Regions from separate parts of the Parabacteroides sp. AM17-47 genome, predicted to be linked through region 3. Evidence: riboswitches for the same ligand, from Rfam matches in the RefSeq annotation. Region 3 holds a riboswitch; each other region holds the start of a gene.

Region 1 (8,358 bases), on a different contig from region 3:
TTCTGTGATCGCTCAATGTACGGGGCTTTCCTTGGAGGAGATAAACGATCTGGAAAACCTCATTCGCAAGGAAGAGATTAAGTGTTAGATGTGGATGATATGGTATGACTGATAAGGGGCAGGCTTACACAAGTCTGCCCCTTGCTGTCTTTATAAAGTGTCGGTGTTCCTATCTCCTTCTTTGAAATGAATAGGTGTTCTTATCAATCAAGGATAGTTGGTAGGTTTACCCTTTAAAGTTGAAACTCACACCTATCGTGCTAAGAAATGTTATAATCTATTTTTGTGATGCAAATTAAAAGTGAAAGGGATGAATAGGAGAGAACTCGTGAAAACATTGGCTGATAAATTGTCGGTTACGCAAGCGGAGGCGATGCGCTTTGTTCAAGCTTGGGAAGAGACTACGACAGAGGCTTTGGAAAGTGATGGTTCTTTGATGCTATTGGGCTTTGGAACGCTCTCCGCTTGGGAACAAACCGAACGGATCGGCAGAAATCCTAAGAATGGGGTGGCTTATATGATAAGAGCTCGTAAAAGCGTGAAGTTTAAGCCCGGTAAATTATTACTTAAACAGTTGAATGCGAGCTCGTCGAAGTGAAGGCATTCACGTATGTATAATAAAAACGAAAAAATATTCGATATGAAGAGAATTCTTTTCCTAGTCCTGCTCTTGGTAGCTACGACAGGCGTTTACGGCCAGAAGTTCGCGGTGAAGTCGAACTTACTCTATGATGCGACTGCTACGATCAACTTGGGTGTAGAGGTTGGCTTGGCGAAAAAGTGGTCGCTGGATCTATCCGGCAACTATAATGGATGGAAGTTTGGTGATGAGGCTCGTATGAAACATTGGCTGGTACAACCAGAAGCTCGTTATTGGTTGTGTGAGAAGTTTAATGGACATTTCTTCGGCTTGCATGCGCATTATGCGGATTACAATGTTGGAGGCCTAAAGTTCTTGAGCAAGAATATGGAGAATCACCGTTATCAAGGTAATTTGTATGGCGCCGGACTCTCTTATGGTTATCACTGGTTGTTAAGCGATCGGTGGAGCATGGAAGCCGTGTTGGGTATTGGTTGGGCGCATCTGGATTATGATAAATATCCTTGTGCCACTTGCGGAACCGTATTGAAAAGCGATACGAAAGATTATTTCGGGGTTACGAAAGCCGCTATTTCTATTATTTACTTTATTAAATGACCCAAGCGATGAACAAGAAGATAAATGCATATATGATGGCGGCTATGATGGCCGTCGTGTCTCCGGCAATCATGGGACAGACTGCCTCGGATGGGGTTAAAGTGATTTGTAACGACGTGGTACAGAAGGGTGACTCGGTATATATCGATGCCGTGGTGACGGTAAGTAGCGATGCGGTGAAATCCCGTAGCTATTTGGAACTGACCCCCGTCTTGGAATCGGCTTCGCAAAAAGAGGGGCTTCCTTCTATTTTGGTGAACGGACGTATCCGCCAGAAAGTATATAACCGTGAGGTCGCCTTGGATAATTTGAACGACGTACCTCATTATACTATCTTGAAAGCCGGGAAGGAAGATCAAGTGGTAAGTTATAAAACCGCCGTGCCTTTTGAGGATTGGATGAAAGACGCACGTGTCGTGTTAGACCCGAATCTATGCGGTTGCGGTAAGGAAGAGGCCGGTAGTCCGTTATTGATCGCGGACAAGATTCGTCGTCGTCCGGATAAGCGCTATGAGGTTCAGCCTACATTCTCTTATATCACGCCGATGGCAGAGACGGAGAAGCATCGTGCGGAAGTCGGTACGGCTTTCTTGGACTTCCAAGTGGGTAAATATCAGATTCTTCCTGATTTCCGTAATAATGCGGTGGAGTTGGCGAAGATCAATAATACGATCCGTACCGTTACAGAGGATAAGAACGTGAAACCGACAGGTATCGTACTGAAAGGATATGCCTCACCGGAAGGCTCTTACGCTAGTAATAAGAAATTGGCGGATAATCGTGTCAAAGCGTTACGTGACTATATCCGCCAGAAGAATGACTTCAAGGCTGATTTCTTCACGATGAGCTCGGAACCGGAAGATTGGGTCGGTTTTAAGGAAAAGGTAGAGGCCGATCCGAATGTGCCGAATCGTAGCGAGGTATTGGCGATTATCGATAGCTCGGATGATCCGGATCGCAAGGAGGCTAAGTTACGTGCCTTGGGTGGTGGCGCCGCTTTCCGTTATGTGCTGAAAGATATTTTCCCTTCGTTACGTCGCTCGGAATATAAGATTGATTATACGGTACGTGAGTTTACGGTGGATGAGGGGCGTGAGATTATCAAGACTCGTCCGCAACAGCTAAGTTTAGGGGAGATGTTCGCGGTGGCTAACAGCTATGAGATCGGTAGTGACGAATATAATAATGTATTTGATATCGCTGTCCGTATGTTTCCGAATGATCCGGTAGCGAATCTTAACGCCGCGAATATCGCTATGGGCAAGGGTGATTATGCTTCCGCTAAGAACTATTTGGCGAAAGCGGGGAACGCCCCGGAGGCGGTTCATGCGAAAGGAGTGTTAAGTATGTTGACCGGTGATTTGACGGAAGCGGAATCTCTATTGAAGCAGGCTCAGGATATGGGAGTAAAGGCCGCGGCGATAAATTTAGAGGAATTGCGCAAGAAAATAGAGGATAATGCGGTATTTGATAGTTTCAACGCTGTAAAATGATAGCTATTCCTCCCTATGTATAGGGTAGAAGGCACTTAATTTGTAAATGTCATGAAGACAAATATTAATAATAATTTCTTTTATATGGAACAAGCATCAGATGTAGTAGAGTTGGTTCTGCCTCATGAGGTAGATAATCCAAACAATGTCTATCTGTATCTGGAAGGAGATGCTTGGTGCGCATACGAACGTTCAGCCTACTATCTGACTCAGATGGAGGTTTCGGTTGTATTAAAGAAAGAAGTAATCCACGATGACTATGACGTGGTTTTACTGAAAGCTTTTTTCGCCGTGAATGATATGTATTTGCCCCTTTCTCCTACGGCTGTGCTGAAGTTGGTTGCCGACGATAAGCTACAGTTCCAGATAAGGGATAGGGTAGAAGGTTTTTCCGAATGGAAAGAGAATGAGTTAAAAAAATTATCTGCTTGATAAGGAAGCGAACGCTTCTTATTTAAGCATGTAAAGTTGAGGGGTGTAACGGTCCTGAAAAGTAGTGATACTTTTCAGGACTATTTTTTTGTATGGGGAGCTTCCCTGTAAATGATCACCCGGCAATCTGGGGAGAGGGTGACGGTAAATTGATTTCCTAAAGCCTCGTTGAGAGTTCCTTGCCACCATGAGGTGAGCTTTCGTTGGCAAATGGGCCAGCGGAGTCCTTCTGTACTAATCTCCCCTTCGGGATAAAGAACGAAAATGGAGATTTGTTGCCCCGGATAAGAAGCGAAAGTCGTTGTTTCTAAGATAGGTGTGAAAAGACCATAGTCGGATAACATCTCCACCCGCTTGAATAAGGGGGCATACTCCATAAGAAGGGATATATTTCCCAATGTATGATCCTCACGCAATCCGGTAGCTCCTAATATGAGAACTTCTCGATAGCCTTGGGCATGGGCGAAGCGGATGGATTTGGAGAGGTCGTTGATCTCTTGGTCCTCTACATGGTGGATTTGGTCTGCGTAGCGTTTGCGCAGGTCGGCGGGTATACTGTCCAAGTCTCCTACGATAGCGTCCGGATGAATACCCTTTTCATAAAGTGTCTTTACGGCTCCATCACAAGCGATAATCGTTTTCGCTTCCTTTAATAATCTCAAGGGTAACTCAGCGGAAGGAAATCTCCCATTCGCTACGATCACACATCCTCTTTCCTTCACTTCCGTATTATCTCCCATAATTCATAAATTATAAATTAAAACTCTTCCCCTTTCTTCCGCCAATTGTAATAGCCCACAATGGCTAGTGTCGCATAGCAAAAATAGAGTAGCATCGTCGGATACAAGCCCCGAAGGTAATAAAGATATACGGAAACGAGGTTTACGATTACCCAAAAAATCCAATGCTCGATAATTCGCCTTGCCAGCATCCAAGTAGCGACAATGCCTACCGACGTGGTGAACGCATCGCCTACGGGGATGGGAGAGTCCGTGAATTGATGAAGGAGATACCATAAGATGGCGAATACAACGGCCAATGTTCCGATAATCCCCACGAAAAGCGGAAGGCTCAGATGGGTGTATAGGATACGGTCGGAGGGAAGACTGTCGTTTTCCGTGTGTATCTCATGTTTCTTCCGGGTCCATTGATAGAAACCGTATATGCTGATTCCTACGTAATAGGTTTGCAATCCCATGTCCGCATAAATCTTAGCGGACAGGAAGACAAAGACATACACGAGGGAGGTGAGGAATCCCACCACCCACATGCCCTTATGTTGTTTAATCTCTAGAAAGAGATAGAGCAGACCGGTTATTACTCCGAAGTATTCTAGCCAAACCATTTTAGTAATTGATAATTGATAATTGAAAATTAAGTTAGAATTTGAAGGTGATCCTGGCCATGGCGTTCGTGCCGGCTTGGGTGAAATAACCGTCATCCTTTTTACGTGTGCCGTTTTCGATATACGAGTATACCCATGCGTTGGTCTCGTACTTCTCGTTGAAGAGGTTGTTGATAGTCACGTCTAGGGTTATTTCTTTCATGAACTTAGGCTGGAAGGCGTAACCGATACGTAGGCTATTGATAAAGTAGGGATCGATGGAACGATCCTTGCTGCTTGAATTGTCTATGTATTGGCGGCCTACTATTTGTGAGTTGAAACTCGCGATAAACCCTTTGTAAACGAAATCGAACATGCTGTTCGCTATTAGATTGGGTGAGAAAGCTATATTCGTTGTGCCTAGATCATTGATCTCTTGTCCTCCGGTATCCCAATTATCCACGTATTCCACGAAATGCTTGATTTTATTTTGGCTGAGGGTTACGTTCGCGCTCCAATTCAGCCAAGAGGTGATTTGTACACCTCCGGTAAGCTCGATACCCATTCGGTAACTATCCTTTATATTGGAAGTGAGGGCCTCGCCGATCTCGCTGATCTTGCCGGTTAGGATCAATTGGTTGTTGTAATCCATGAAATAGAGATTGGCTCCAAACCGGAAACGGTCGTTACCAAAACTATAACCGGCCTCGTAATCATATAAGGTCTCGTGGGTAGGACGTTCCTCGGGGCCTGCCTCCGTGAAATTGTCACGGTTCGGTTCCCGGTTAGCGACGGAGAAAGAGACGAAGGCGTTATGGCCATTGTTATGGAAGTTTATTCCGGCTTTCGGGTTGAAGAAGTTCCAGTTCTTACGAATGTCCAGTCCTTCCCCGGCTTTGTCATCGTTTCCCTTAATGGTGTAATGGATCCCACGGTATTGTAAGTCCAGATAGCCGGTGAAAAGAGGGGAAAGACGTTGAGTCAATTTAGCGTATGCGTTGTAGTCTAATTTCTTACCGGTATTGCGATAATATTCGTAATCCGGTTGTGGCAAGACGTTTGCGCTTTTGGTCCACATTACCCGGCCAAAATGATCGCCTACATAGTTGTTGACGGCGGTTCCCAGCGTAAGGCGGGTATTGTCACGTTGATAGTTTGCGCTATAAACGGCTCCATAGAAATAATTGTCGAGCCATTTACGGCGCACAAGGTCCGTCTTTTTTACGGTATTACCCTCCGGATCGATATATTCCGGTAGTTTATAACTGCTGAATTTGGCTTTCGATTTATAATCCTCGTAATATCCGTTACCATCGGTGTAATGAAGGGTCAGGTTCATATTCCAGAAATCTCCGATACGCTGGCTGGCCATTAAATGGTAGTTGTGTTGCCAATAATTATCCGTCTGATTGTTATAAAACTTCTTCACTCCATCTTCCTCATATTCTCCGCATGGATTATAGCTACGATCTGTGTCAAGTAAATAAGACGGAACACCGTTCCATGCTTGATAGGTCTTCTCGCTGTTCCCGAAGGCTTGGAATTTAATCAATGTATTATCGGCATAGAAAGCGGCGGAGGCATAGTAAGAACTCATACGGGCGGAGGCACGATCGATAAAGCCGTCGCTACGGATATTGGAGTAGCGGGCGTCGAAAGCGAAATGATCGTAAAGTAATCCGGTGCCGCCTTTTACCGTATGTTTCAGCGTACCGAAAGAACCTGCTGATACGGAATATTCGCCGTAAGGCTTTAAGGACGGTTTCTCGGTCTGCATGGCGACCGTAGCGCCAAAAGCCGCAGCTCCGTTCGTAGAGGTTCCGGCGCCTCGTTGGATCTGGATCGATTCTACCGAGGAAGCTATATCGGCCATATTAGCCCAGAATACGGTATGAGACTCGGAGTCATTAACCGGTACGCCATTGATCGTGATATTGATACGGTTCGCATCTGTACCCCGGATACGAAAACCGGAGTAACCGATACCCGTTCCGGCATCCGAGGTCATGATAACAGACGGGGATTGGGAGATAAGGAATGGGATACCTTGCCCGTTGTTCCGGCTGCTTAGTTCTTGTTTGGAGATGTCGCTATAAGCTACCGGGGTCTCTTTCCCGACTTTGGTAGCGGTAATAACCACTTCATCTAAAGATACGTCTTTTGAGATTTTCAAGGAGTCGACCGGACTGGGCATTTGTGCCTTGGCGGTTGTAGCCAGTAAGGAGCCGGCCAAGATAACCAATACATTTTTCATCTTTTCATCTTTTTGCTTTAAAACTAAATAGATGAATAGAAAGGATGGGAGAAGCATGAATCCCTACGACAGCATTACCTGTACAGGTTCTATGGGTATGATCTCAGCCCGCTCCTTTCGTGAAGGATTCCGCGAGCACCCCTTCGTATTCGGCAGCAAAGATAGGCATAAAAGTGTTAATAAATATTACTATCAATAGTAAATCGGATTTCTATAGATATTAATTCTGATTACTATCGATCGTAATCCGGTTTGTGTCGTATTAATTTTTTCTGCAAAAAGATGAGGATATTTTGAGAACTCATTGATTTTTTGTATATTTGCGGGCGATTAAGTGAAGTTGAGGAGGGGGCGGGTAGTCCCCTTCTTTTGTTCTTAACAGATATGTGTATGATAGAAAAGAAAGTGGTAAGCCAATTAGTAGAGGAAAAACTAGCCTCTTCAAGCAATTATTTAGTAGACGTAGTGATTAAACCGGGGAACCTGATAGTCGTTGAAATTGATAACGATGAAGCGGTAAGCATTGATGATTGCGCTGAGTTGAGCCGGTATTTGGAGGAGCATCTGGATCGTGACGTCGAGGACTATGAGCTGGAGGTTGGCTCCGCCGGCATTACTTCTCCTTTTAAGGTACTTCGCCAATACGTCAAGAACATCGGAAACGAGGTGGAGATGCTGTTGAAAAACGGCTCGAAGCTGACAGGTGTGTTGAAATCTGCCGACGAGAACGGTGTGGTTGTCTCTGTCGAGAAGAAGGTGAAACCGGAGGGCGCTAAGCGGAAGGTAACCGTGATAGAGGATGAGTCGTATACATTTGATGAAATAAAATATACAAAATACTTAATAAGATTCAAGTAAGATTATGGCCAAGAAAGAGGAAACAATCAGTATGATTGACACCCTTGCGGAGTTCAAGGAGTTGAAGAATATCGATAAAGATACGATGATTAGCGTTTTGGAAGATTCGTTCCGCAACGTGATCGCCAAGATGTTTGGCACGGATGAGAACTATGACGTGATTATCAATCCTGAGAAAGGTGATTTCGAGATCTGGAGAAACCGTACGGTTGTGGCTGATGATGAATTGGAGGATGAGAACTTGCAGCTTACGTTGACGGAGGCCCGTAAAATCGACGCCGACTGTGAGGTGGGCGAGGAAGTGACCGACGAGGTGCATTTCGCGGACTTCGGACGTCGTGCGATCTTAAACTTGCGCCAGACTTTGGCTTCAAAGATACTTGAATTGCAGAAAGACAGCTTGTACGCTAAGTATAAGGATAAAATCGGCCACATCATCGCCGCTGAGGTTTATCAGGTGTGGAAGAAAGAAATCCTGTTGCTGGATGACGATGGTAATGAGTTGCTACTGCCGAAATCCGAGCAAATCCCGACCGATTTCTATCGTAAGGGAGAGACCGTACGTGCGATCGTTCAACGTGTGGATAACTATAATAACAACCCGAAGATCCTTCTTTCCCGTACGGATAAGGTCTTCTTGCAGCGGTTGTTCGAGTTGGAGGTTCCGGAGATTAATGACGGCTTGATTACGATCAAGGCGATCGCCCGTATCCCGGGAGAGCGTGCCAAAGTGGCTGTCGAGTCATACGATGACCGTATTGACCCGGTGGGTGCTTGCGTAGGTATGAAAGGCTCTCGT
Region 2 (8,358 bases), on a different contig from region 3:
CATCTCAAGCTTCACTTATGGCTGTTGTGCATAAACGTCATGTAAAAGTGTTCTCACAAAAAAAGTTCCAGACATGTGTTGAGTGGAAAAATTATGATAAAATGCATTATTTACCGGAGGTAGAGTCATGATGCGAAGAATGGATGTGTACGAGGCGACAGAGAAAAGATTGAAGATCATTTTTGATTATTTCGATTACGTATACGTCTCTTTTTCCGGCGGAAAGGATAGTGGTGTACTGTTGAATTTGTGTGTAGATTATATTCGTAGATACGCTCCGGGACGAAAACTAGGTGTATTTCATATGGATTATGAGGTTCAATACAGCCAGACGACCGAATATGTGGAAAAGGTTTATGCCGCTAATTCCGATATCCTTGATATTTATCATTGTTGTGTTCCTTTTAAAGTCCAGACATGTACATCTATGTTTCAACAATATTGGAGACCTTGGAGCGAGGAGTGCCGGGATATCTGGGTTCGAGAGATGCCCCATTCATGTCTCCGGGCGAAAGACTTTGACTTCTTCAAGGAGGACATGTGGGATTATGATTTTCAGAATATGTTCCCTTTTTGGTTGTATCAACGGAAAATGGGCCGGCGTATATGTTGCCTTGTTGGTATCCGTACCCAAGAGAGTTTTAATAGGTGGCGGGCCATACATAGTGATAAGAATTACAGAAAACTAGCTAATTATAAATGGACTCGCAGAATGAATTATTCTATATATAACGCATATCCTATTTATGATTGGAAAACTCAGGATATCTGGATAGCGAACGGAAAGTTCGGTTGGCCATATAATCATTTGTATGATTTGTATTATCAAGCAGGGGTGCCTTTGTCCCGGCAACGTGTGGCGAGCCCATTCATATCCCAAGCGATATCCACACTGTTCATTTACAAAGTTGTCGATCCCGACATGTGGGGGCGGATGGTTGGACGTGTAAACGGTGTTGGCTTTGCCGGTATATATGGGAATACCTCCGCTATGGGATGGAGGGCTATCAAGTGCCCAGCCGGGTTCTCTTGGGAGAAATATATGTATTTTCTCCTAAATACCTTACCCGAAGAAACTCGTGAGAACTATTTGAATAAGTTAAGAGTCAGCCGTAAATTCTGGAGAGAAAAAGGGGGATGCCTCAGTGAGGAGACAATCGCTAAGTTACGGGCGGCTAATATTCCTATCATTGTGGAAGAATGTACCGCTTACCATACGGATAAGAAACCAGTACGGATGGAGTATATCGATGATATCAATATACCCGAGTTTAAAGAAATCCCTACTTACAAACGTATGTGTGTTTGTATTTTGAAAAACGATCATACATGCAAGTATATGGGTTTTTCCCAGACAAAACGAGAGAGGGATATGAGAAAAGAAGTAATGGACAAATATAATTTTTATAAGCATGGGAAACTTTGTTAGTCCGGCATATGGTGTTAGGGCTGTCCCTATAGAAAAAATTGTAGCCAACAGCTATAACCCTAATATCATGGCACCACCGGAAATGCGATTATTGGAACTTTCCATTTGGGAGGATGGCTATACGATGCCTTGCGTCTGTTATTATCTTGAAGAGGATGATTTATATGAGATAGTAGATGGTTATCATCGTTATCTGGTTATGAAGCAATCTCAAAGGATTTATGATCGTGAGAAAGGAATGTTGCCTGTAACGGTGATTGAGAAAGATATTTCAAACCGAATGGCTTCAACCATTCGCCATAACAGGGCTCGAGGGATGCACAACTTGGAACTTATGACGGAGATTGTTACGGAGTTGGTCAAATCTGGGATGTCTGATAAGTGGATCATGCGTAATATTGGAATGGATAAAAATGAGTTACTTCGGTTCAAGCAGATTTCGGGATTAGCTGAATTATTCCGGGATAAAGAATTCGGTTGGTCTGATGACTGGTCGGAAGAAGATTAAGCTTTTTACATTTCTCAATATGTTGAGGAGCAATTTGTTTGTTCGCCGATATATCGAGTATATAATGTTCTTTCCCTTCCAACTCAGAGTCTGTCCAAAGCTCGATAACCGAATTGCCTTTTGCCCGTAACCCTCCCATAATGGCGCTTTGCCCGAATCGTTCTCTCAATATGTCTTGCAACTCAAACAAGCAGGGAGCCTGTTTGGGCAAATTGGTTTTCACTACGGTTTGCGGAGTGATTGTAAAATTCTTCGCATCCGTTACTTGTCCCCAAGAACATACCACCACTAACAGCAGCGACAACATGATATTGATTTTTCTGACGGTAAAGCACATAACTTCTTTTATTTAAGATATTGTATCAAGGCATCACATTGTTCCATATATCCTTGCAGCGTATCTGCCATTTGCGGCATTTCAGGAAGCAGTTCACCACATATCCGTTTGATGCCGGGTAGTTCCATCAATCCGGGAAAGCCTTTTCGCATCCATTCTTTCTTAGAGGGATAATCGTCCGGAAGATTAGTGTATAGCATTTGGTAGTAGCTGATGGATAATGCGATTTGTTGTATCTGTTTTGTCTCTCCTTCGGGGTATTGTTCCAGTTTGTTGATAGCTTCCGTAAACAGGGATCGCTGCATTTCGATGGTAGCCGGATAATCACCCAACAATACAAGTGTCTGTAACAAATAAATACGGCAAGTAGCAAGTTCCTGCTCAGTTAACGGCAGTCCGCTCAGGTACTCAAGCCCCTCTTTGACCTCAAGGAGAGAGAGCAGGCGTTCCGGTGGCAATGTGCCCGGTTCTTGTGCCTTCAGCCATTGGTGGCAAGCGAAACTGACCACGCAACGGTGGAGCAGGCGTGACGGATCATTTTCATCTCCTGTAAGGGAGGCATAACGGTCGGCTTCCGCAAAATCATGCTTTTCTATAAGCTTGTACATTATGCGTTTACAAAATTCTGGAAATAGAGATTCCTGTTTCTCTTTCCACTGGTTGTACGGGGTCTCCCAACCGGCAAGGAAAGACATTTCCTCTTCTTCAAAATCGAAATCCATCTCTTTCCCATAGGCTCCTGCCACTTCAAACGCTTCGGGAACTGCCAGCAGCCGGAGCAACGTTTGGATTCTTTCAGGTTCGGGTGCATTGTCATCGTCCAAACCTTCCACTACGCAAAGTAGCGGAAAGAACGCGTACCAATGTCCCAGCGTATCGGCTCCTCTTTTATCCCCTTCGGCAAGTGCCTTAGAAGCTAAGGGAACAATTTGTTCCGCCAATTCCAAAGGGTCTAGTAGCCGAAGTTCCGCCTTTGCCGATACAGGAAGAACACTCATCTCAAGCAGCTTTTTCCATAATGCAGTCCCTGCGGTGACACAACACTTTCCGGAACAACCGTCCACATAAGTACCATCTTTCAAGAAACCGCCCTCTACGGCAAGCCGCCTCGCCTCGCTACGCTCCGGCTCCGGCAATTGCTCCGGAGGCAAAAGAGAGAGATAACCGAGTTGTTCCAGTTCATCACGAACCCGTAATACCGTGTACCCGCAGTCCAGTTGATTCTGGATTTGGTAAAGACTATAACAAATACTTTGTGCCAAAGGTGGAACAGGAGAGGCGGTCGCTGTTGTTATCACGGAATATTCCACCAAACTTTCTATAGCATGCATTGACATAATTGCAGTGATTTATAAGGATTAATATGAGTCATATTGGTTGATAAATTGAAAACCAGAGATAGAAACTATAAGTTTGAATTACCTAATTACAAGATTTACAGATTTAATACCACTACGTTTATCGTAAGCAAAGTTACAAATATTTATTATTTGACCGATGATTTTTGCAAAGAATTTGCATTGCAACAAGGAAAAGACTAACATACCGTGATAATTATACTGATAACCTATGGTTTTATTATGAATGTTATTGGCTATTGTACCCGATGAAATTGGTGGCAAATCTTCAAGGCATCTTATACATTATCCATCCGAATGACGGAAAAATTGAGGGGAAACATAGAAGTGGAACCTGAAGGTGTACAGTTATACTAATTTTTTGTACATTTGCCCCCGACTTTTCACATAGGGGTGCCCGAGTCATACGGGCTGAGATTATACCCATCGAACCTGATCCGGGTAATGCCGGCGAAGGGAAAATAAGGTAGAACTAGGAAATAAAGGGGGCGTTACCTCTATGTGCTCCCTGATGTTTAAACTTTAATTAGTTATTAAGATGGAACAGATTGTTTCAAGTGGAATCATTGACTCTTACTTCGAGAAGTTGAAGAGCAACTTGTCTGTGGATGTAGCGATCGTGGGAGGGGGACCTTCCGGTATCGTGGCCGCTTATTTCTTGGCGAAAGCCGGTAAGAAGGTGGCGTTGTTTGATCGTAAGCTGGCTCCCGGTGGAGGTATGTGGGGCGGCGCTATGATGTTCAACGATATCGTGGTGCAGGAAGAGGCTATGCCGATTATCAAGGAATTGGGCGTAAGCTATAAGGAAGGTGCTAATGGTACGTATATCATGGATTCGGTACATACCACTTCTGCTTTGATTTATCAGGCGACGAAGGCGGGCGCTACGATCTTTAACTGCTATTCGGTAGAGGACGTGGTGTTTCATAACGATGCCGTAGCCGGTGTGGTAGTGAACTGGGCTCCGGTAATCCGTGAGGGGATGCACGTGGATCCGTTGACGATCATGGCAAAGGCTGTCTTGGAAGGTACGGGGCATGATTGCGAGATTGCCCGTGTGGTAGCCCGTAAGAATGATATCCAATTGAATACACCGACCGGAGGCGTGATCGGCGAGCGTTCCTTGAATGTGGAGCTGGGTGAGCAGACGACGGTGGAGAACACGAAGGAGATCTACCCGGGATTATTCGTTTCCGGTATGGCCGCTAACGGCGTAAGCGGTAGCTTCCGTATGGGACCGATCTTTGGCGGCATGCTGATGAGCGGCAAGAAGGCTGCTGAGTTGATCTGCGAAAAACTTGGGAATTGAAAATTGAGAATTGAGAATTGAAAATTATTGATTGTTGTATCTTTAATTTTCAATTCTCAATTCCCAACGGTTTTTCCTTGTCTCAAGAATAAGAATCCCGTTATGATCAACGCCGTGGATAATCCCGTATAGAATACGGAAATGAAAGAATTCGGCAGTAAATGGAACGTGCGGATCGTGATCCCGAAAGCGATCATGAAGATCATGATAATCCAACCTTTCACGTCGAAGAAAGAGAACGGGCAATGTTTCCCGTTTTTCCGGGAGATCCGTTCGGAATGTTTATAGAAAAGCCGTTTAAAGACTAAATTGAAGAAAAGTAAGAAAACGATGGTCGCTTCCCCGATCTTGAATAACCAATAATGGGTATCGTTTAACCATGTGATGATACCGATGCGTAAGATATTGATACCGGCGAAAATCCATACGCAACCGGCGGTATATAATAATACCTTTTTATTTACTCCAAACTTCATCTATCTTTTTATTTACCGCAAACTTACAACATTCATGTAAAAAACGGAAAAATATCCTTATCTTTGTGCCATGCGTGAGAAAATGAAACAGAGGATTGTACAATACGTGGTGCTGATGGCCGGCATCTTGGCATTGCTTTCTGTGGTTATCCCTCACCATCATCACCGGGACGGGATGCCTTGTTATCAATCCTTGACCGCGGAGCAAGCGCATGGCGATAAAAGCACTGATACGCATGATTGCGGTTGCGACGGGCATAACTTGGCCTATTTCAGTACGCATATTTCTCATTTTATGGATGGAGATGTGGATATACATCTGATGCCGTTACTCGTCTTATTTGATTACATTTATCCACCTGAACCGGCGTTTTGCGGACAGCTCCTTGATCACGAGAACGCCCCCTACATTGAGTCGCTGCACGACACTTGGATAGTGAGTGCCTCGGGACTTCGTGCCCCTCCTATGTCTTGATACCTCGTTTGTGAGAGCGGGTGAGGACAGACTTGCCCCTATCTATTTATTATTAACGATATCAAGATTTTTTACACAATGAAGAAAATATATTTGGTAGGTGCGATGTGCGCTTACCTGTTTGCCGGTTGTGCGGGAAATGCGTCGCAAGCCGGACACGATGAGCATAATCATGAATTAGAGGCTCACGACCATGAGCATGAAGGTGAGGATCACGATCATGATCATGAGGGACATGAACACGAAGGCCATGACCATGAGCATGAGGCCGGTGGTACCCATCCCGATGAGATCGTCTTTAAGAAAGCCTTGGCCGAGGCTGTTGGTTTACAAACCGTAACGGTTAATCCCGCTCCTTTCACGGATGTGATCAAGACGAGCGGACGAGTGATGGCGGCGCAAGGGGAGGAGTCCGTGATCGTCGCTACCGTCCCCGGCGTGATCTCGTTCGGGAGCTTACCATTCGTGGATGGTACGGCGGTACGCAAGGGACAGGCCGTGTTGAGTATCGCGTCCAACGCCCTCTCGGATGGAGACGTGGCGGCAAGGGCTAAATTCGCTTATGAGACGGCGAAAAAGGAATACGAGCGTATGCAAGCCTTGGTAGGCGATAAGATCGTATCCGCCAAGGATTTCGAGCAGGCCCGCTTGAATTACGAGAACGCCAAGGTCGCTTATGAGGCGATAGCGGGAAAACAGACGGCGAAAGGCGTGTCTGTAGTCTCTCCCTTGAACGGTTACTTGAAGAACATCCAAGTGAAAGAGGGTGATTATGTATCTGTAGGTCAGCCTTTGGCTACGATCTCGCAAAACAATCGTTTGGTATTGCGTGCGGACGTGTCTGAGAGGTATTACAACGATCTTCCCATGATCCAAACCGCTAATTTCATGACTCCGTATGATAACGCTCTCTATAAATTGTCTGATTTGCGTGGACGGTTGTTATCGTATGGAAAGGCTTCCGATATGAACTCTTTCTATGTACCGGTGACTTTCGAGTTCGATAATAAAGGAGCGGTTATCCCCGGTTCTTTCGTGGAGATCTTTTTGTTGACAAAGCCGATGGAGAATGTCTTGAGCGTACCTGTCTCCGCCCTTATCGAGGAGCAGGGCGTTTATTCGGTATTTATCCGTCTGGATGAGGAAGGCTATAAGAAGCAATGGGTGACGTTGGGAGCGAATAACGGCTCGGAGGTACAGATCCTTTCCGGATTGAAACCGGGCGATGAGGTCGTGACCCGTGGCGCTTACCAAATCAAGTTGTCTTCCGCTTCTAACGCGATACCGGCTCATAGCCATAGCCATTAATAGGAGGGACGTTGCATGTTAAATAAGATAATTTATTATTCATTGCACAACCGGTTGGTAATCTTGGTTTGTGCGCTATTGCTGATGATCTGGGGTACGTACACGGCGTTTAATACGGACGTGGATGTGTTCCCGGACTTGAACGCCCCGACGGTCGTGATCATGACCGAGGCGAACGGTATGGCTCCCGAGGAGGTGGAACGCTTGGTGACATTCCCTGTGGAGACCGCCGTGAACGGTGCGATGGACGTACGGCGTGTGCGTTCCTCGTCTACCACCGGATTCTCCGTGGTTTGGGTAGAGTTTGATTGGGGTACGGATATTTACCGGGCTCGTCAGATCGTATCCGAGAAACTGGCAGTCTTGGGTGAGAGCCTTCCCGGGAACGTAGGTAAACCGACCTTAGGCCCGCAGTCATCCATCTTGGGTGAGATGATGATTCTCGGTCTGACCGCCGATTCCACGTCTTTGTTGGACTTACGTACGATTGCCGACTGGACGATCCGTCCCCGTTTGTTGTCTACGGGCGGTGTGGCGCAGGTTGCCGTGATCGGTGGCGATATTAAGGAGTACCAGATCTTGTTGGACCCGGCTCGTATGAAGCACTACGGTGTAGGGTTGAACGAGGTGTTGGATGTTTGTCGGAATATGAATCGGAACGCCAATGGTGGTGTATTGTATGAGTTCTCGAACGAATACATCATCCGAGGTGTCTTATCGACTTCGAAGGCGGAGGAGATCGCTCAGGGCGTGGTGAAGACCGTGAATGAGTATCCGGTTACGCTGGGTGATATCGCTACGGTCAAGATCGGCGGTAAAAGCCCGAAGCTGGGAACCGCTTCCGAGCGAACGAAGCCGGCCGTATTGATTACCGTGACCAAACAGCCGGATACGAGTACGGAGAAGTTGACGGAGAAGCTGGACGAGATTGTTGTCGATTTGCGAAAGAACCTGCCGACGGATGTTCGTATCTCTACCGATATATTCCGCCAGAGCCATTTTATCGATAACTCTATTAATAATGTAAAGAACAGTTTGTTCGAGGGTAGCTTCTTCGTGGTGATCGTCTTGTTCCTGTTCTTGATGAATATACGTACGACGGTAATCTCCTTGGTAGCCTTGCCGTTATCTTTACTGGTCTCTATCATCGTATTGCAC
Region 3 (8,358 bases):
TCAGGCGTTTTTCACGAAAGAGGCTCTGCATAATATCGCTGAGACTACCTTGCGGAACATCAAGGATTTCGAGGAAGGCCGTCCCTTAGTGAACGAAGTGACCAAGTAAATTCTAAAAAGGAACTATTATTTATCGCTGATTTATTATATTTTTGTGGCCATTGCTTGGTGGGAACCCAGCAATGGCTTTTTTAATTCAGAGGTATATATATGGAAATAGATAGTCAGACAGGTTTGGTGTTGGAAGGTGGCGGAATGCGTGCCATATTTACGGTGGGAGTATTGGATTATTTTATGGATCATGATATTTGGTTTCCTTATACGATCGGAGTATCGGCGGGCGCGAGTAACGGAATCTCGTATGCTTCCCGCCAGCGGGGACGCTCCCGTTTTAGCAATATCGACCTATTGAAGAAATATAATTACATAGGTCTTCGTCATTTCTTACGGGGGAGGGGATATATCGATCTGAATTTCTTGTTTTATGTCTATCCGGATTTGTATTATCCGTTGGATTACGATACCTATTTCAAGTCCAAGGATCGGTTCGTTATGGTCACGAGCAATTGCTTGACGGGTAAAGCGGAATATTTCGAGGAGAAGAAAGATAAGAAACGTTTGGTGGATATCTGTAAAGCATCTTGCACCCTACCGATCCTCTGTCCAATTACGTATGTAGACGGGATACCGATGGTCGACGGAGGCGTATGCGACGCCATCCCTATCCGACGGGCTATCGCTGACGGCTTCTCCAAGAACGTCATCATCCTTACCCGTAACAAAGGCTATCGGAAAGAAGAGAAAGATTTTTACCTTCCCGGCTTTATTTATAACAAATACCCGGCGATCCGGGAACAGTTGCGACTACGATACCGGCAGTACAACGAGGTCTTGGATTACATAGACCAACTGGAGGCCGAAGGAAAAGCCTTCGTCATCCGTCCGCAAAGCCCGATTAAAGTCGGTCGTACCGGAAGCGACACAAAGAAACTGGAAGAACTATATGAGGAAGGCTACGAATGCGGAAAACAAATCACTCAATTGTAGAGACGGGGCATGCCCCGTCTCATCCCCTCAAAACAGTATTTTATTTACAACCTTGCAAATCCTTACTTAACCGCATAGCGCAGAAATTAGGACCGCACATCGTACAGTACTCTCCATCCGTAACAGCACTCTCCTTATAATACTGTAAAGCCCTTTCCGGGTCCAAGGACAAATTGAACTGGTCTTTCCAGCGGAAATCAAAACGGGCCTTGCTCAACGCGTTATCACGTACCTGAGCGCCGGGATGCCCTTTCGCCAAGTCAGCGGCATGCGCCGCTATCTTATAAGCGACCACCCCATTACGCACGTCTTCCTTATTCGGCAATCCCAAATGTTCCTTCGGCGTAACATAGCAGATCATAGCCGTCCCATGCCAAGCGATTTGCGCGCCACCAATAGCCGACGTGATATGATCGTATCCAGGAGCGATATCGGTCGTCAACGGGCCCAACGTATAGAACGGCGCTCCATGGCAGGCATACTGTTGTTCCTTCATATTCTCATGAATCTTATTCATGGGAACATGGCCCGGGCCTTCGATAATCACTTGTACGAACTGCTCCCAAGCTATTTTCGTCAGTTCTCCCATCGTGTGAAGCTCGGCGAATTGTGCCGCATCGTTCGCGTCATAGATAGAACCCGGACGAAGCCCGTCTCCGATAGAGACCGCCACGTCATATGCCTTTAGTATCTCGCAGATTTCGGCGAAATGTGTGTACAGGAAGTTTTCCTCGTCATGAAGCTGCATCCATTTAGCCATGATCGATCCGCCTCTGGAGACAATCCCCGTCAGGCGAGTCGCCGTCAGCTCCACATGTTTACGCAACAAACCCGCATGGATCGTGAAATAATCCACGCCCTGTTCCGCCTGCTCGATCAACGTATCCCGATAGATCTCCCAAGAAAGGTCCTCTACCTTACCATTCACCTTCTCCAAGGCTTGATAAATAGGAACCGTACCCATCGGAACCGGGCAGTTACGGATAATCCACTCGCGCGTCTCATGGATATTATCGCCGGTAGAGAGATCCATCAACGTGTCTCCGCCCCATTTACAACTCCATATCGCCTTCTCGATCTCCTCGTCGATACCGGAGGAAAGAGCGGAGTTACCGATATTGGTATTGATCTTTACCAAGAACTTCTTACCGATAATCATCGGCTCGGCTTCCGGGTGATTGATATTCGCCGGGATGATCGCGCGACCGGCGGCGATTTCCTTGCGGACGAACTCCGGCGTGATATACGACTTCAGTCCCAAAGCCTCGATTTGCTGGTTCTCACGAATCGCCACGTACTCCATTTCCGGAGTGATAATACGCTTCTTCGCATAATACATCTGGGTGATATTCTTACCCTCTTTAGCCCGGAAAGGCAAGTATCGCTTGGGAAAACGCAGGGAATTCAGACTCGCGTCCGCCAATCGCTCACGGCCATAAGCGGAAGTCAATTCCGGCAATTGAACCACATCTTTACGCTTACCGTACCACTCCTCACGTATACGAGGAAGTCCTTTAGCGATATCAATCGATATCTTGGGATCGGAATACGGGCCGCTCGTATCGTAAACGATTACCGGATTGTTCTTCTTGAAGATTCGCTCTCCATGCTCATCCAAAGTTACCGTGTCCAACAATTTAATCTTACGCATACCAACCTTGATCTTATTGATCTCGCCCGGGACATAAATCTTTTCCGAGGACGGATAGGAAATACGCATATTCTTTTTAGTAGCCATATGTATTTAGTTTAGTACTTATTGATTTCCTCTATAAACCGGCGGGTTTCCTCCACGGGATCGGGGGCATTGATAATCGCGCCCGAAACAGCGATTCCGGTTATACCCGTCTCCATCAAAGGGCCTACGTCTTCCAGCGTAATACCACCTATCGCGAAGATAGGAATATCAATGCCAGCCTCCTTGCATTGAGCGATAATTTTACGATAACCTTCCAGACCTAAGATGGGACTCAAATTCTTCTTGGTACCCGTAAAGCGATACGGCCCTAGTCCGATATACGAGGCGCCTCGTTCTACGGCCAGCCGGATATCCTCGAACGTGTTAGCCGTAGCCCCGATATAGAAGATGGCATTGGAATCCAACTTGTCTTTCAGTACTTCCCAAGCGATATCCAAGGGCATATCATTCTTACCCAGATGACAAGCCGTAGCGCCACATGTCACGGCAGCCTCCAGATCATCGTTTACGCAGAAATCCACGATTCGCTCACATTCTTCCGCGCAGATAGTGGCACATGTACGTACGGTATCCTCATAAATCCCATCCTTCATGCGCAACTGTATCCATGAGCACCCTCCTTGGATTGCCATGCGTACCTCGTCGCATTCCGTATATTTAGGCGTACGATGCGTTATAAACATCAAGCGATTGTTTCCACCAAAAGGGGGGCGTAATCCGGTTGTTCTCCGACCGACTCTTCCATTCTCATCATATCCGAAATAATAATTTAAGGCCATACTTGTAATCGTTTGAATTGTTTTATGAGTTGATCCGCGACTAGAAGGGAGGGATCGTTTCCCCAAAGGGCTCCGAGAACGGCGACACCGCCGAAGGGGATATCTTTTAATTTCGTTATTGTCTGCGGGCAGATTCCTCCCAAGGCAATCACCTTATCATCGATGATGCCCTTCGCGTTTCGCAATCCATCTAAGGGGAATCCGCTACCATATCCTTCTTTGGATATACTCTGAAAGATCGGGCTAAGGAATACATAGTCGCATACCGGTTTATACTCGATAATCTCTTCCAGACTATGGCAAGAACGACTTATACTGCCTTTATATAAAGGTGGAGCTTCCGGGTTCCTCTTGTTCAAATGGACTCCTCCTAAAGCCCTTTCTTCTGCCAAGGTAAACCAATCATGAAGAACGATCCTGTCGTAATAGGCCGGAGAGATGTTATCCAATAAGCCCTCCAATTCATCACGTTTACAATCCGGTTTACGTAGATGTAAACGAGACATTCCTTCCGCAAATAGAAGTTCGATCAAAGAAGCTTCATCCGCGAAAAAATAAGGTGTAGTAATTACGACCAGCTTATTCATGATTCCATCGGATTTTATGAAGGGCAGAGGGTGAGAAGAAGTGGTTTACAGGTCCGTGCCCTTTTCCCATGCATACATTTGCCCCGTGAACGAGCGCGTTATTCATATATTCCTTGGCTAATCGTACGGCTTCCACCAATGAATGGCCGAGTGCCATATAAGCGGCGATGGCGGACGATAGCGTACAGCCCGTTCCATGGGTATTGAAGGTCTCCACTGTTGGCGAGACCAGACAAATCGGATTATTCTCATTGATAAATAACCGATCCACCGTTTCTACTCCGGGAATATGCCCCCCCTTGATCAATAGAGCGTTACATCCTTTTTCCTGCAATTTCCGGGCGGCAAGTAAGATATCCGCCTCGTTATTGATTTTTATACCGGAAAGATATTCCGTCTCGGGAATATTCGGAGTAAGCAGTGTCGCTTTAGGGAACAACTCATCCATGATGGTTCGGATGGCGTCATCCTCCAATAATTTACTTCCGCTCGTGGATATCATCACTGGATCTAAAATGATAGAAGTCTGTTGGAAGGAAGGTAAAGTTTCAGATACGACCTTTACGGCATCCTTGTTATGTAGCATCCCTATTTTTACGGCATCTACGATGAAATCCTCAAGAATAGCTTCGATTTGTCCTCTCAAAATCTCGGGAGAGATCGCTTGGATCCCTCGCACTCCCTGTGTGTTTTGAGCGGTTATAGCCGTTATCGCCGAGGCTCCAAAAACCCCCAGCGAGGAAAAAGTCTTAATATCCGCTTGTATTCCGGCACCACCGCCACTATCAGAGCCCGCGATCGTTAAAGCTACCGGATAACGGTACGTTTCATTTTTATCCATCTAACATTCGTTTTTCTTACGGCGGCATTACCCGCATCAAGTAGTAAGGGTATGATCTCAGCCCATATAGTATGGCACCCCTTCGACGACGCAAACTTAGTGAAAAAAATCGATATTAAGATATTTCCGGCTTTTAAACGATAATTTTAACGCAAGGTTATACTTCCATAAATCGTAGACGGGAGCCTTCTGGTTTTAGAAGGCTTCCGTCATATTCATATAAACCGCCATCCCTTTTTGGTTCGGGTCTTTGCCTACGTCTAGGCGGAAGTTCTTGCCGGGTTGCATTTGGATACGTAAGCCTACGCCGTAGTTGAACTTCCATTTATTCCAGTCTACGATAGGAGCGTTTCCGATCGTACCCGTGCCGACCCAGCCAACAAAACCACACTTCGCCCAGAAATTACCGCTCTTATATTTCTCCACGCTGCCGAACATATGACGATACTCCAGAATCCCATACGCCATGGTCTTGTCACGGTACTTGCCCCAATAGTATCCGCGAAGATCGAAAGGAGAGCCAAACGAAGGAAGCTCCGTAAAAGGAACGTTTCCCACACCGATTTGTGTCTTGGCGATCCATGCCAAGGTGCTACGAGGACGAAATACTTGCTGGAATTGGCGGTATTCTAACTCGAACATCTCATAATTATATGCACCGCCTAAATACTTTCCATACACTTTAGCGATCGCGCTTAGTAACATACCGGAACTTGGGGTCGCCACGTCATTTCGTGTATCGTATTGAATCAAGCCGCCGACACCGATATTGACATAATCTCGTTTGAACTTATTGAAATAAGGATCTTCGGCCATCACCGGGTTGATATCATCTGATTTGCTGAAATTAATATCAAAAAGAGGACCCGTATATAAATGAGGCCTAACTTCCCATACGAAACGGGGATATAGTTGGAAAGAACTCTTATGGAATTTCGTTGTCGAGTCGCTCTTCTCGATTTGCTCGATCGTCTCATAGCCTTTCCCGAAATAATGCGAAGGTTCGTTCCGATAACCGTAACTGATATAAATACGGAAGCGATTCTCGTTGAAGAATAAGGTACCGGCACCGGCAAAAACGAACGTCCCGTTTAAGGTAATATTAAATCCCGCAGGGATAAACGATCGTTGGGATATCGTATCATTCTTGTTTAAGCGAAAGCTAGCCAAAACCGCGCCACCTACGCCAAAGGAGGCTTCCGGCGTGTAAGACGGTCCGCCAAGGATAGACCACCAGATCCTTTTGTTGGCCCGTATGGAGTCTTTATGTAATTGTTTATGATAACGTTGTATTTGCTTTTCGGTCATAGGCTTACCATCCAGCATCAGCACTTCTTTCGGAATCGTGTCATTGGAAATGCCTTGCGCCTTTACGGAAAAGGCGAATAGAAGGCAGGCCATATAAATTAAAAGATATCTAAACATTATTTTAATCAATATTTAGAGGGCAAAAGTACGAAATCCTCCTAATATGTATTCTTAAAGAATCCCTAATAAAAAAGAATAAACAGCTAAAAAGAAATGCTATTACAGTCTGGGGGGTGTAGAGACGTAGCGTGCGCGCTGCGTCTCTACAGCTAAGATTGGTACAAGACCTTGCCCTCTTCGGATATTAACAGCAAGGTTAGTTCGCCGTCGGGAAGGATAGGAGCGCAATACGATTTACATTTTTGTAAAAGTAATGGGAAGAAACGATTTTGTTCTTTTTCCGCAAGAAGCTCCCATAATTCACGGGCCAACGTAATCCGATTGATTGCATCTACGGTCGCCTCCTCGCATTTTGCTTCTTTCGCTACATCTTGAAGGAAGCCTTTGTTCATGACGACTTTTTTGCTGTGTGTATCCAGGAAACCTTCCGCAAGTTTCACCGCCTTGCCGATCATGATACCTAAGATAACCTGCTTGAAACCTAAATCGGCAGCGATCTTTAGCGTCTCTCCGATAAAGTTCCCATAATGGACGAATGATTGTGGAGGCAAAGAAGCGTATAAGCTCCGAAGGTAGCGTTCACTCTTCGCCCCGGAATTAATAACCAACGTCTCGCAACCTATCGCTTTGGCGACACTGGCTTCTTTCCGTATCGAGGCGATAAAAGCGTCCGATGAGAAAGGACGCACGATTCCGGATGTCCCGATAATGGAGATTCCCCCGATAATTCCAAGTTTCGGATTGAAGGTACGTTTCGCCAACTCCTCGCCACCGGGAACCGAGACCGTGACAATAGCGACGGAATCGGGTGAGGGCAGGAGTGGAATCAGCTCTTGCCGGATCATCTTACGGGGCGTGGCGTTTATAGCCGGGCCGCCGACTTTCAAGCCGAGTCCCGGAAGGGTCACGGTTCCGACTCCTTCACCTGCTTGGAAGATGACTCTTCCCGTATCGTCGCTTTCTGTTTCTTGACAATATTCTTCTTGTGCCATTACCGTGGCACGCTTGTGCCATCGGCTTGGCACAGCTGTGCCATCACCGTGGCACGACTCTGCCACGGCGATGGCACAACCGGATACATCGAGAGATAATTGAACAGTAACCCGGATCCGGCTATGATTCGTCACGTCCGGATCATCCCCAGACTCCTTGATCACGGTACAGGTGGCGGAACACCCGGCCCATTCGGTATAGGCTACCGGCAACGTTATCTGTTCTCCCGAGGGTAATGTTATCTGGCTTTCTGTTTGTTCCTTCCGTGATAATAAGGCCAATAAAGCGGCTTTTGCGGCGGCGGTAGCACAAGCTCCGGTCGTATATCCGCTTTTCAAGGGAAAGAATTCGGGTAATAGGCGTTCGATTTGTTTGCGCAATCCGTCTTCACCATACACTCGGTAGAAAGTTTCCGGTAATGCGGGACGCTTCACGACAAATACTGGTATTCCGAATTGGCGGGCAGCGTTCACTTTATCCGTAAAATAGCCGGAGAAACCACTTTCCTTTGTCAAGATCGCATCCGGATGGAGTTGCTCCAACAACTTTAACTCATCCTCACCTTCTCGATAGAAAACCAGACGTTCTTGGGGGAAGCCCTGCTTCTCGGCCAACGACAAAGATTCCTCCCGCTCCAATATACGGAACCAAGTGGTATGCGATCGCCAATAAGGGCGGAGCGGGGCAAGGGTGTTCACGCCACTGAGGGCAAGTAGCCGTTGGATACCTTTGTTTTCCATTTGGTGAATTGCGTCTGCATAACTATCGCACCAAATCAAGTCCTCATCACGAGGTGGATACCGACGTTCGTAACGGATCACCGGAATCTGTAAACATTTCGATACTTTTTCGATCGTTTGGTGTAACACTTGAGCGAAAGGGTGTGCCGCATCAATCAATAGCTTAATCGCGTGGTCACGACAAAAACACTCCATTTCCTCCGCATTCATGGCTCCGGTCAAACGGATTCCATGCGCACATTCA

Evidence for each region. Region 3 has a riboswitch for thiamine pyrophosphate ahead of thiD (bifunctional hydroxymethylpyrimidine kinase/phosphomethylpyrimidine kinase). Riboswitches for the same ligand answer to the same signal wherever they lie in the genome.
Region 1: another riboswitch for thiamine pyrophosphate. It lies ahead of DW205_RS10760 (TonB-dependent receptor); the one in region 3 lies ahead of thiD (bifunctional hydroxymethylpyrimidine kinase/phosphomethylpyrimidine kinase).
Region 2: another riboswitch for thiamine pyrophosphate. It lies ahead of DW205_RS19700 (sulfide-dependent adenosine diphosphate thiazole synthase); the one in region 3 lies ahead of thiD (bifunctional hydroxymethylpyrimidine kinase/phosphomethylpyrimidine kinase).

Annotation. Positions count from the first base shown of each region.
Region 1 is NZ_QTLI01000011.1:117,138-125,495, forward strand. It holds partial or broken gene DW205_RS10725 (Rpn family recombination-promoting nuclease/putative transposase) at 1-88, shown strand, start outside; gene DW205_RS10730 (HU family DNA-binding protein) at 311-598, shown strand; gene DW205_RS10735 (DUF3575 domain-containing protein) at 641-1,198, shown strand; gene DW205_RS10740 (DUF3868 domain-containing protein) at 1,207-2,691, shown strand; gene DW205_RS10745 (hypothetical protein) at 2,743-3,123, shown strand; gene DW205_RS10750 (thiamine diphosphokinase) at 3,204-3,863, opposite strand; gene pnuC (nicotinamide riboside transporter PnuC) at 3,881-4,468, opposite strand; gene DW205_RS10760 (TonB-dependent receptor) at 4,503-6,701, opposite strand; TPP riboswitch at 6,744-6,854, opposite strand; gene rimP (ribosome assembly cofactor RimP) at 7,092-7,559, shown strand; gene nusA (transcription termination factor NusA) at 7,564-8,358, shown strand, end outside.
Region 2 is NZ_QTLI01000030.1:24,267-32,624, forward strand. It holds gene DW205_RS19675 (hypothetical protein) at 1-131, shown strand, start outside; gene DW205_RS19680 (DUF3440 domain-containing protein) at 128-1,429, shown strand; gene DW205_RS19685 (ParB/RepB/Spo0J family partition protein) at 1,413-1,937, shown strand; gene DW205_RS19695 (hypothetical protein) at 2,283-3,611, opposite strand; TPP riboswitch at 4,012-4,108, shown strand; gene DW205_RS19700 (sulfide-dependent adenosine diphosphate thiazole synthase) at 4,171-4,941, shown strand; gene DW205_RS19705 (hypothetical protein) at 4,998-5,417, opposite strand; gene DW205_RS19710 (DUF6769 family protein) at 5,488-5,892, shown strand; gene DW205_RS19715 (efflux RND transporter periplasmic adaptor subunit) at 5,971-7,200, shown strand; gene DW205_RS19720 (efflux RND transporter permease subunit) at 7,216-8,358, shown strand, end outside.
Region 3 is NZ_QTLI01000017.1:88,720-97,077, reverse strand. It holds gene DW205_RS14730 (2-hydroxyacid dehydrogenase) at 1-109, shown strand, start outside; gene DW205_RS14725 (patatin family protein) at 211-1,047, shown strand; gene thiC (phosphomethylpyrimidine synthase ThiC) at 1,088-2,785, opposite strand; gene DW205_RS14715 (thiamine phosphate synthase) at 2,797-3,525, opposite strand; gene DW205_RS14710 (thiamine phosphate synthase) at 3,516-4,112, opposite strand; gene thiD (bifunctional hydroxymethylpyrimidine kinase/phosphomethylpyrimidine kinase) at 4,105-4,953, opposite strand; TPP riboswitch at 4,948-5,045, opposite strand; gene DW205_RS14700 (BamA/TamA family outer membrane protein) at 5,149-6,378, opposite strand; gene cbiD (cobalt-precorrin-5B (C(1))-methyltransferase CbiD) at 6,531-8,358, opposite strand, start outside.